DNA from 2 places in the Shouchella rhizosphaerae genome. Region 1 is predicted to be linked to the other one. Evidence: riboswitches for the same ligand, from Rfam matches in the RefSeq annotation. Region 1 holds a riboswitch; the other holds the start of a gene.

Region 1 (5,163 bases):
TTCATATATGTCAATAAACGCTTCGCGGCGGTATTGTCGTTCTTCTGCCTTCATCTCCTCGATTTTATGCTTTAGTTCTTCTTTCGAAGGATGGCGCTGCTCCATTCTATTCCCTCCCAACCAATTCTCCTTCTTACGCTCCCATTCCCGTTGCAAAAAAAATAAAACGCCCACTTGTATTACAACAGGTACACATTCCAGAGCAAAAAAAAACAGGGCGTGTGCCCTATGCATGGTAATCGTTAATCATTTCTAGAATGGTCATCTCTTCTTCCCGTTCTTGTTCCACTTGTTTGGTTTGCTCTCTCATGATTCACACTCCTTGAATGGTTTTAAAGCTGTTTCTCTCTATAACAATAGTATATGTACTTGTATCATAACAGTCAATATATTTTTCTGTTTGTTTTATAACAAATGACAAAATAAAAAAACAACCCCTTAGAGAAGGGATTGTTTTTTTAGCGCATAGTTTCGAATGGCGTAAGCAACGCCATGCTCATCATTTGTTTTCGTAACAAGATCAGCTTGTTTTTGAATCTCCCCTGGCGCATTTCCCATTGCAACGGCCAAGCCTGCTTTTTGAAACATCGACACATCATTAAAATTATCGCCAACGGCCATCACATCTTTTGGAGAAATGCCTAGTGATTGAGCTAATCGTTCGACCGCAATGCCTTTTTGGGCATTTACATCGGTAATTTCAAGATTGTCTGCTGCAGAGGCGCTGACGGCAAAGTTTTTGTCTAACTCTAGCCTGTCTCTCGCACTCATGAGCCGTTCAGCGTCTAGTGAAAAAGCAAGGAGTTTAAGCACAACCGCTCCGTCTTCAAGCAGTTTTTCGTAACAATCGATCAATTTGATTGAGCCGTTGTCAAAACGGTCTTTGGCGAATGTCATAATTTCTTGTTCAGACAATTTCGCGCCTGTTGATTTTAAGACATCGACTACTACGGCAAGGCCTGCTTCAAAATCGTCCGAATACACGCCTTCATTCGTATACACTTCAAAATACACATTTTCATTTTTTAAGACAGCCATCGCATGCCGGGCTTGGTCTGGACTGAGAACGGCTTCATGGAGAAGTCGTCCGTGTTCATCATGGATTTGCGCGCCATTCGCACTAATGATCGGCAATGATAACCCTGTTTTTTTCAAAGGGACTGTTGCCTCGTAAAGATCTCTCCCTGTTGCAATCGCGACAACCGCGCCTTGCTTTTGTGCTGCCTTGATCGCTTCTTCGTTCTCTTTTGATACAGAGCGTTTTTCATCAAGCAGCGTCCCATCCATATCAGTGACAATTAACTTCACGCGCTCACTCCTTTCCCATTTATTTTAAGGGAAACCAAATGCTATTTGCAAATACGTGCTTTTGCTTAATGGAATAGTTTTGTGTTTACGCGACATACTACAGGCAACACAGAATGAAAGAAAGGATGGACGAAATGGGAAAGAAACCGTTTGTCGCTCTCTTATTTGCATTACTTGCTTTATCCGCTTGCGTCGATGGCACTTCTCCTAGCAAAGCATCTGATGAAATCAAAGGGCTCTCGAGCCAATTGGATGTCAATCATGAGCAAAAAGAACAGTCAAAAGCAGCAGAAGACTATGCCCGTGCCTTTGAACAGTATGTTGATGAAGCTGCCCCTGTCTTGGTACAATTACAAGAGGCGGTCATGACAGGAAATAACAGTGAAGCAGCCGCACTTACAGAACTTCTCGCCGATAAAGCAAAAGCACACGAGCAAACAAACACGTTTCCGCCGCCATTTGCCGGAGGGTTTGAGGATATCCACCATTCCTATACGGTAAGCTTAGGCGAGCTTGAACAGGCGCTAAACAACCATTCCTATGAGGCCGAGCAACAACATTACAGCAATGCTTCTTTATCGTTTCGATTAATGAGGCGTGAATTTGAGTCAATTATTACGGAATATGGCATTAAGGCTAACCCCTCGTAGCAATTTGTCGAAGCTTGACTCTTTTTCCTTTTATTTGACTAGTTTTGTTAATGCATTTTTCTTCTTGCTTGATTTTCGCTATAATACGAAATGGAAGATGAAAATGTAAAGGCGGAGTGGCAAAAATGATTTATATTGATATTGAAGTGAAACGCAACGAAATGCATTTAATGGCCGGCAAATACGGCATGACGTCTAAAAAAACCGTTCAATGTTCACAGGAACTAGATGTTCTTTTAAATTGCTTGGAATCCCACCGTTATAGAAAGACTGATAAATAGTTTGCAAACCGGAATAAAATCTGATAAGGTTAAGCCATAAAATTGAACAGATGTGAGAGTAGAGGCGCGTAAACGATCAGTACGGCTGCTGAGGAATTGGGATCTGTTTGAACCAGCCGGAAAGGGGTTTATGCCGAAATGGGCGGTTTTTCCCAAAGGCCGTACCATTGGGGCTGTTTCTGAATAAGGGCAGCACTGTCATACGAACGTATGGGGGGCTATCTCAAACTTGGAAAACGACCCGTTTGCCTAGTGCAACAATGAGCCTCTGTCATTGTTGTTTTTTTGTGCCTCTACTCGCCACCTATTTAGGAGGATTCCCATGGATTTTGGCTACCTGATGACGGCAATGGTCACACCTTTTACAAACGAAAATGCTTTAGATGTGAATGGCATACGTACGCTCATACACCATTTAGCAAATAATGGGACGGATACGGTCGTTATCCATGGCACTACAGGCGAAGCCCCAACACTAACACTTGAAGAAAAACAAACGCTCCTTTCAGTCGCGGTGGAAGAAGCAGCCAATGCAAACATAAAGGTGATTGCCGGCATCGGCGCAAACAGTACACAACAGGCGGTACAAATGGCACAGTTAGCTGAGCAAACAGGAGCGGATGGGCTGATGGTCGTTGTGCCTTATTACAACAAGCCATCCCAAGAAGGGATTTACCAACATATTGCCCAAGTGGCTCAATCCACTCCTTTACCTGTCCTGCTTTATAACGTACCAGGCCGTACAGGTGCTGACATGAGTGCGGAAACAGCATTGAGGCTGGCTGAGATCGACCAAGTATTTGCGATTAAAGAAGCGAGCGGAAATATCGATAAAGTCACGGAGATTCTGCGTCTCGCCCCGGAAGGCTTTTCGGTATACAGCGGCGATGATTCGTTGACGCTGCCAATGATGGCAGTTGGCGCTAAAGGCGTTGTCTCCGTTGCCTCCCATATTGTTGGCCGTGAAATGAAGCAAATGATCGATGCTTTTGCAAGTGGCGAGCTGCAGCTTGCTGCCTCGATCCACCATAAGCTTTTCCCTGTCATGAAAGCGATGTTTATGGCACCGAGCCCTGCTCCTGTCAAAGAAGCGCTTGCTCGTTATCGGTTACCAGGCGGCGGGGTGCGTTTGCCGCTAATTGGCCTTAATGAAGCGGAAAACATGGAGCTCGCAGCGGTGCTTGAACCGTTTTTGCCAATAGCGAGTCGTTCGGTTGCCTCTTCATGAAAAAAGTTCCCTCATGTACGTATGAGGGAACTTTTTTATATCGTTAACCTTTTTTAAAAACGGTATTCCTTCCTAACTTCTTGAAGCAGCTGCAAACTTTTAACAGCCCAGTCACTGTCGTCGCTCCGCAAACGTTCGCAAGCAGCTTCCCAGGCAGCTTTTAATGATGATCCATAGTCTGGCAGCTCCCCTTCATACGGTTTCACAGTCGAAAACGGCACCCATGCCTTTTCCAAATAAGCAAGCGCTTTCCGCTCATGAAAAAAGGGAACGTCTATTTGTTTAGGATGATGCAAATCCCCTTGGTTCGGATGGGTAAGGACAGCAAGCACTTGAAACAGCGCCCTATTTTCTTCCTTCCTCACCTCTAGCACGTTGCCGATATAAATACCCGATTTATACTTTGCCTGTGACAGTTCCATTGTATCTCCCTCCTATCAAACGAGTTGAAAAATCAGCACTAAAAAAGCAACGGCGCTACAAAGGGCGCAAGGGGCAGTCCAATACAGCAACAGCCTTTTATTTCGCATAACTCCAAGGAGCGCTAGTCCGCCAAAAAGGCCTGCCGCGAAAAAACAGCCCAGCAAGGCAACCATGTAAGCCAGATCTGACGCACCCATTATAGGCCTGGCACAAGTGCCGTGAATAAGTTCCAAAGAAACTCAGACATAGGCACAAAATATTGGTAATTAAATTCCTGAAGGCGGTCATTTTCAACAAATAGTTCTAGAACAACAAGCAAAAATGTGCCACTCATAGACAAAATCGCGGCAGCTAGCACGACAACGAGCAACCCAATATAGGCGCACACAAGGCGGACTAGCCATTTTAGCCAAAATGGACGGGGCTTTCTGAATTTTTTATCAGCTTCCATCTAACAATTCCTCCATCACTAGTCTCTTCCTCTACTGTACCAAAGAATGAGCGGATAAGGGAATTGAAAATCTACTAATTGGCGACAATTCTAGTAACAAAAAAACCTCACGCTAACTGGAAGCGGAGGTTCCCTTTAAACTTTAGGCTGAATAAAGCGGGGGCTCATTTTTTCCCCAATAAATGGTTCCAAGTTCATAGTGGCCGTGGAAATTGTCCTGTAGCACATGATAATGAAATTGAAACACGTGCCCTTTTTTGGGCGGTCGGTTCAGCCGCACATGGAAACGGAGCAAATCATCGCCTGTTTTTTTATTGTAAACATGCATGATTTTCTCTCCGCGCCCTGGAGCTGGTGCGTGGGAAACGGTGATTTCAGCTAAATCATCGATTTGTACACTGCTTAGCAATTGTGAGACTGCTTGTTTCAAGCTAGGCATAATGAGTTCCTTATAAGCAGGCTCAATTTTAGGTGAAATTGCCTGTCCAAACTTTTGCAAGCCTTGTTTGTACGCTTCGTCCATAATAAAACGTTCCGTAAGCCAATAATGAGTTAGCTCAATGTCTTCGTATTGATCCGAATAGCCGACTACTACATCAAGCAAATGATATTCTTTGGCGTCAGCTTTCTGAACTAGCGCTTTTGCATCAGCTCTCTGTTTTGTCTCACGGTCAAACAAAGGATCAAATATTGGTAGATGAAAAGATAGAAAGGTTAGCATGACCATCATCATGCTTTTTAGACGACGAATCATGCCTACACCAGCCTTTCACATGTCCCTTTTTTCCTCATTATCGCACGCATCCACCTGCTTTGCCTATA
Region 2 (5,163 bases), 950 kb from region 1:
TTTCAGTTTTACGTAAACGACGGAAAACTTTCTTGCCAATTGTACCAGCGCAGTGCCGACATTTTTCTTGGCGTTCCTTTTAATATATCGTCTTATGCCCTGTTAACGATGATGATGGCCCAAGTGTGCGGATTAAAGCCTGGCGAATTTATCCATACGTTTGGCGATGCCCATTTGTACAACAACCATATTGAACAGACGAAGCTTCAATTAACGCGTAAACCAAAACAGCTACCTACGATGCATATCAATCCAGAGGTAACAGACCTGTTTGCGTTTACTTACGATGATTTTGAACTGAAACATTATGATCCTTATCCGCATATTAAAGCAGAGGTGTCCGTATGATTGTGTTTGTTTATGCACGAGACGCCCACTATGGCATCGGGAAAGACAACGGATTGCCTTGGCATTTGCCTGCTGATTTGCGCCATTTTAAGCGGACAACGACAGGTCAAACGATTGTCATGGGCCGAAAAACATTTGACTCTATGGGTGGGCCATTGCCGAACCGCAACAACGTTGTTCTCACGAGAAGCCGTTCCTTTCAAGCAGAAGGAGCGGAAGTCATTCATTCACTCGACGATGTCCTGCAACTTAGCAAACAGGAAGCGATTTACGTCATAGGTGGAGCGGAGATTTTTGCGCTGTTATGGGATATATGTGACAAACACATTGTCACGGTCATTGACGAAAAATTTGAAGCGGATACGTTTGTCCCCCCTCTTTCTGAGCAAGAATGGGAGCTTGTGGAGACAGTGCCTGGACCAATTGATGAAAAAAACCGCTATCCCCACGAATATCGGACTTACGTGCGTAAACAAGCAAAATAACAGGTAAGTGTCCCCTTTCTTTTGCATAGAGATGTAAGGAAAGGGAGGGGGACACATGAAACGGTTTAAAGGAGGCCCGATTAAAGGCCAAAAACAAGAAAGAGGGCCGCTTCCTTTTCGCTATGTGCTGCTCATTTCGTCCGTGCTATTCGCGCTTTTGTCCTTGCAAGGGCTTTGGTTTGTCGACCAACAGCTGCGCCCGATTATTTCGCAAATTGCCCATCGGGAAATGGAGCGGATTGCGACGTATACGATTCAGCAAGCGTTGACTGATGAGCTAGGCCAAACTGACATGAACGATATGCTCATTACTGAAACGAACGGAGACGGTCAGATTACGTATGTCACATTGGACACTCAAAAATACAACAAGCTCCTCGGCAATGTCCAACACCGTGTCCATGAGGCGATAAATGCAATCCAACGCAATGAAGACAATACATACGGCGCAAGCGAAGGCACAGTGGCGACGATCCCTTTAGGAAGAGCGCTGAACAACTCGTTATTAAACGATGTCGGGCCAGGCATTCCCCTGCGGTTTGCATTGATTGGCGATGCAAAAGTAGGCATGAAGGACGAAAGCGAGCAGCTGGGCATTAACAATACGAGGCTGTCTTTTTATGTCACGATCGAAGTAGGCATGGATGTGATTTTGCCCTTTTCTGAGACGGCAGATACAGTATCGGTTGAGTTGCCAGCAGGTTTTGCCTTTATTTCTGGGGAAGTGCCGCAGTTTTATGGAGGCCAACTGCCTATCGTCAATTATCCAGCTCTTGAGGCGAATACAGACCAACAACCTGAGGAAGAAAATGACAGTCAATAAAGTCGTATTTTGTCGTTGTCTGGCATAAAAATATGTGATAAACTGATACAGAATTGAATAGGAACACCTCATCTGCCAGATGGGGTAGAGGCGCAAACACCATCAGTACCTTTTTTGAGCGAAGGCCCGCTTTGAAGAAAAGGGAAAGGGGTTTTTGCCGAAGCAAAAAGCAGGGCCTGCTGCTTTTTAGCTGGGCTGGCATTGAAGAAGTGTCGGACTGTCACAGGGAACTGTGGAGAACTACTATGGATGGGACTGTTTATTGTACGGGACAATGATGGAAATCTCCATCATTGTCTTTTTTAATAGAGCAAACAGCCACGTTAAAGGAGAGGTTTTTTTGGAACATGCATTTGGATGGTGGTCGCTATTGCCGCCGATTCTGGCATTAACGCTCGTGATATTGACACGAAAAGTGTTAATCTCTCTCGGGATTGCAATTTTGGTCGGTGCCTTTATGGTGTTTGACCAACATATAGGGCAAGCACTGGCTGGCATATTCCAAACAATCGCCGGATTGTTGTTTTCCTTTGAAGCAGTCGATTCGCCTACATTTTCCGGTGTTGGGCAAGCCATTGCGGATGCACGGTTTGCATTAAATAATTGGGAATTGTATATCGTCTTATTCTTAATGCTGGTTGGCATGGTCGCGAGCTTAATTACATTTTCCGGCGGGGGACAAGCATTCAGCCGCTGGGCGTCAAGACGGATTAAGACGAGAAAGTCATCGTTGTTTTTGCCATTTGTGTTAGGCTTTGTCATTTTTATTGATGATTATTTTAACGCTCTTACTGTCGGCAATATGAGCCGACCATTAACAGACCGATACCGTGTGTCTCGGGCGAAGCTTGCTTACATTGTTGATTCAACGTCAGCGCCCATTTGTGTCATCATGCCTTTATCTAGCTGGGGTGCTTTCATTATCGGGACGTTGGCGACTGTTTTAACTGCTAACCAGTTAGAAGAATTCGGCGCATTCCAAGCATTTTTATACACAGTACCGATTAATTTTTACGCATTAATTGCGCTGTTGTTTATTGTCCTTATCATTTTATTTAACATCGACATTGGCCTAATGAAACGCCATGAAGACCGGGCAAAAGCCACTGGTGAATTGACGGACCCGGCAAAAGGCGATGTGCCTGGCGATTTAGATGAAGCACTCGTCATGACTAATGGCCGCGTTTATCAGCTATTTTTGCCGATCATTGCCCTTGTCATTGCCACCACTTCCCTTTTGTTTTACACTGGCGCAACGGCAGCTGCTGCGGAAGGGTTGCCGGCGACAATGCTCAATATGCTCGAATACACGGATATCGGCTATTCGCTCCTTCTCGGCAGTTGCATTGGTTTTATCGTTGCTGTTGCGACAACGTTAGCGTCTAAGCCAAATTTGCCAGACTTCGGAAAAGCATTGAAAGCTGGTTTGGCGGCAATGATGCCGGCTATTTACATTTTAGTGCTTGCCTGGACGACGATTGAAATGATTAATCGCTTAGGAACAGGCGCGTTTTTAGCATCATTAGTGAGTGACTCTGTCAATCCTGGCTTTTTGCCTGTAATCCTGTTCTTAATTGCTTGTTTTTCTGGGCTTGCGACAGGGACGTCGTGGGGAACATTTGGTATTTTGCTGCCGATTGCCGGGCAAATGGCAGCACTGATTGAGCCGTCGATGGCGATCCCAATGTTTGCAGCTGTTTTAGCCGGTTCGATTTTTGGCGACCACATCTCGCCGATTTCCGATACAACGGTTTTGTCGGCAGCTGGTTCTGGCGCTCATCACATGGATCATGTGATGACGCAGTTGCCTTATGCGGTGTTAACGGCCATAATCGCAGGTGTTGCTTTTCTCGTCCTTGGTTTCTTCGGCCCGATTTTTGCTTGGATTGCTGCTGGTGCCCTCCTCGCTGTTACGGTGTTGGCACTTCAAGCGCTTAATAAACAAGCTTCAGGCAAGAAAACAGCCCAATCATCATAACTCTAACAGCCTGCCAGGATCTCGACTAATGCGAGCGACTGGCAGGCTTATTTGTTTACGAATTGTTTTTTTTCGCGTTTTTGTCCGCGCGCTCCCATTGTTTTAACGAAGGAAATGGGTCAAATGACCATTCGCTGATACCGTTATCCCTGTACATTCCGTAATGAAGATGAGGCGGGAATTTACCTTGTGTTCCTGGTTTGCCGTAGCCTGAGCTGCCACAGTAACCGATGACTTGTCCTGCCTTTACAATCGACCCTTTCTCTAATCCTTTTTCATAGCCATTTAAGTGGGCGTAATAGTGATAAATGTTGTCAAGGTCGCGTATGCCTACACGCCAGCCGCCGTAAGGATTCCAACCAATCGTTTCAACGATGCCGTATGAAGAAGATTGGATCGGGACATTGTAATTGGCGAAAATGTCGGTCCCTTCATGAATGCGCCTACCGCCCCAGCCTCGCTTGGCTCCCCACGTGCTACGGTAGCTATAATGATGGTGAAGGGGCATGACAAAAGCATGTTGATGTAAGTCGAGCGTTTGAAACGTTTCGTATACTTTGGCATGGCCACTGACAATGTTAACGCTTTGTTCACGTTGGTAAAAATGCCAGAGGGCAATACGGAAATCCTCATCTGAGTAACCGTGAGACTCTAAATAGCGAGCAAATGTATAAAGGACGTCTTCATCATCCTCAATGTTTGCTTTCCCATCGCCATTTCCATCAAGGCCGATTCCTTCAAATAAGCTGATTGTCGTTGGATCATTGTCGTTTATGTTTGGATTAAGTGCGCCAACCCATTCTTCTTTTGGATAGTAAATAGACACAAGGCCTTTTGCTTGTTCTCGGTCCCTTAACGCTTTCCGTAAACCCCGTTCGTAGGAGTCGACAGCTGCTAAATAGGGCCAAGGGACGCTCGTAAGAACTTCCATTTTTTTATACAAAGCAAGCCTTTCTGAATATAAGTTTGGATCTGTCTGCTTTTGCGCACTTGCAGCTGTGTCTGGCCAAAAACTAGAAAAACTAAGAAGAACAACAAGCAAACATAGCCATACACGGCGTCGCAAATAAGACAATTGTGCTAGCTCCTTTCTATGGGGTTTTGTATAGTTTTCGGCCAATTGGCCGAAATGATGACAGAGAATCTTTACCAGTTGCAGCGTGTACTAATGTTGGAATAATTCCGTTTCCCTTGTTGGTTCGAGGTAGAATTCATGGTACGATAATAGAAGAGATCGGTTCATTTGCAGAAGGGTGGGAGTGACAATGCCAGAAAAAGATGAAAAAGAGCAGCATATGCGCAAACCGGACTGGCTAAAAATCAAGCTAAATACAAACGAGTCTTATACAGGCTTGAAAAAAATGATGCGTGAGAAAAAACTACATACCGTATGTGAAGAAGCACGCTGCCCGAACATCCATGAATGTTGGGCGGTTCGAAAAACGGCTACTTTTATGATCCTTGGCGATATTTGTACACGAGGTTGCCGTTTTTGTGCAGTCAAGACAGGCTTGCCAACGGAGCTTGAC

Evidence for each region. Region 1 has a riboswitch for lysine ahead of dapA (4-hydroxy-tetrahydrodipicolinate synthase). Riboswitches for the same ligand answer to the same signal wherever they lie in the genome.
Region 2: it holds a riboswitch for lysine, as region 1 does, so the genes downstream of both, V5G21_RS03290 (Na+/H+ antiporter NhaC family protein) here and dapA (4-hydroxy-tetrahydrodipicolinate synthase) in region 1, are expected to answer to the same signal.

The regions. Positions count from the first base shown of each region.
Region 1 covers NZ_CP144921.1:3,933,553-3,938,715, forward strand. The annotation lists gene V5G21_RS19635 (hypothetical protein) at 1-105, opposite strand, end outside; gene V5G21_RS19640 (Cof-type HAD-IIB family hydrolase) at 439-1,308, opposite strand; gene V5G21_RS19645 (hypothetical protein) at 1,443-1,958, shown strand; gene V5G21_RS19650 (aspartyl-phosphate phosphatase Spo0E family protein) at 2,084-2,239, shown strand; lysine riboswitch at 2,291-2,468, shown strand; gene dapA (4-hydroxy-tetrahydrodipicolinate synthase) at 2,562-3,467, shown strand; gene V5G21_RS19660 (kinase-associated lipoprotein B) at 3,521-3,889, opposite strand; gene V5G21_RS19665 (hypothetical protein) at 4,087-4,341, opposite strand; gene V5G21_RS19670 (YpjP family protein) at 4,484-5,095, opposite strand.
Region 2 covers NZ_CP144921.1:604,905-610,067, reverse strand. The annotation lists gene V5G21_RS03305 (thymidylate synthase) at 1-348, shown strand, start outside; gene V5G21_RS03300 (dihydrofolate reductase) at 345-833, shown strand; gene yunB (sporulation protein YunB) at 889-1,656, shown strand; lysine riboswitch at 1,734-1,907, shown strand; gene V5G21_RS03290 (Na+/H+ antiporter NhaC family protein) at 1,997-3,634, shown strand; gene V5G21_RS03285 (M23 family metallopeptidase) at 3,690-4,700, opposite strand; gene lipA (lipoyl synthase) at 4,900-5,163, shown strand, end outside.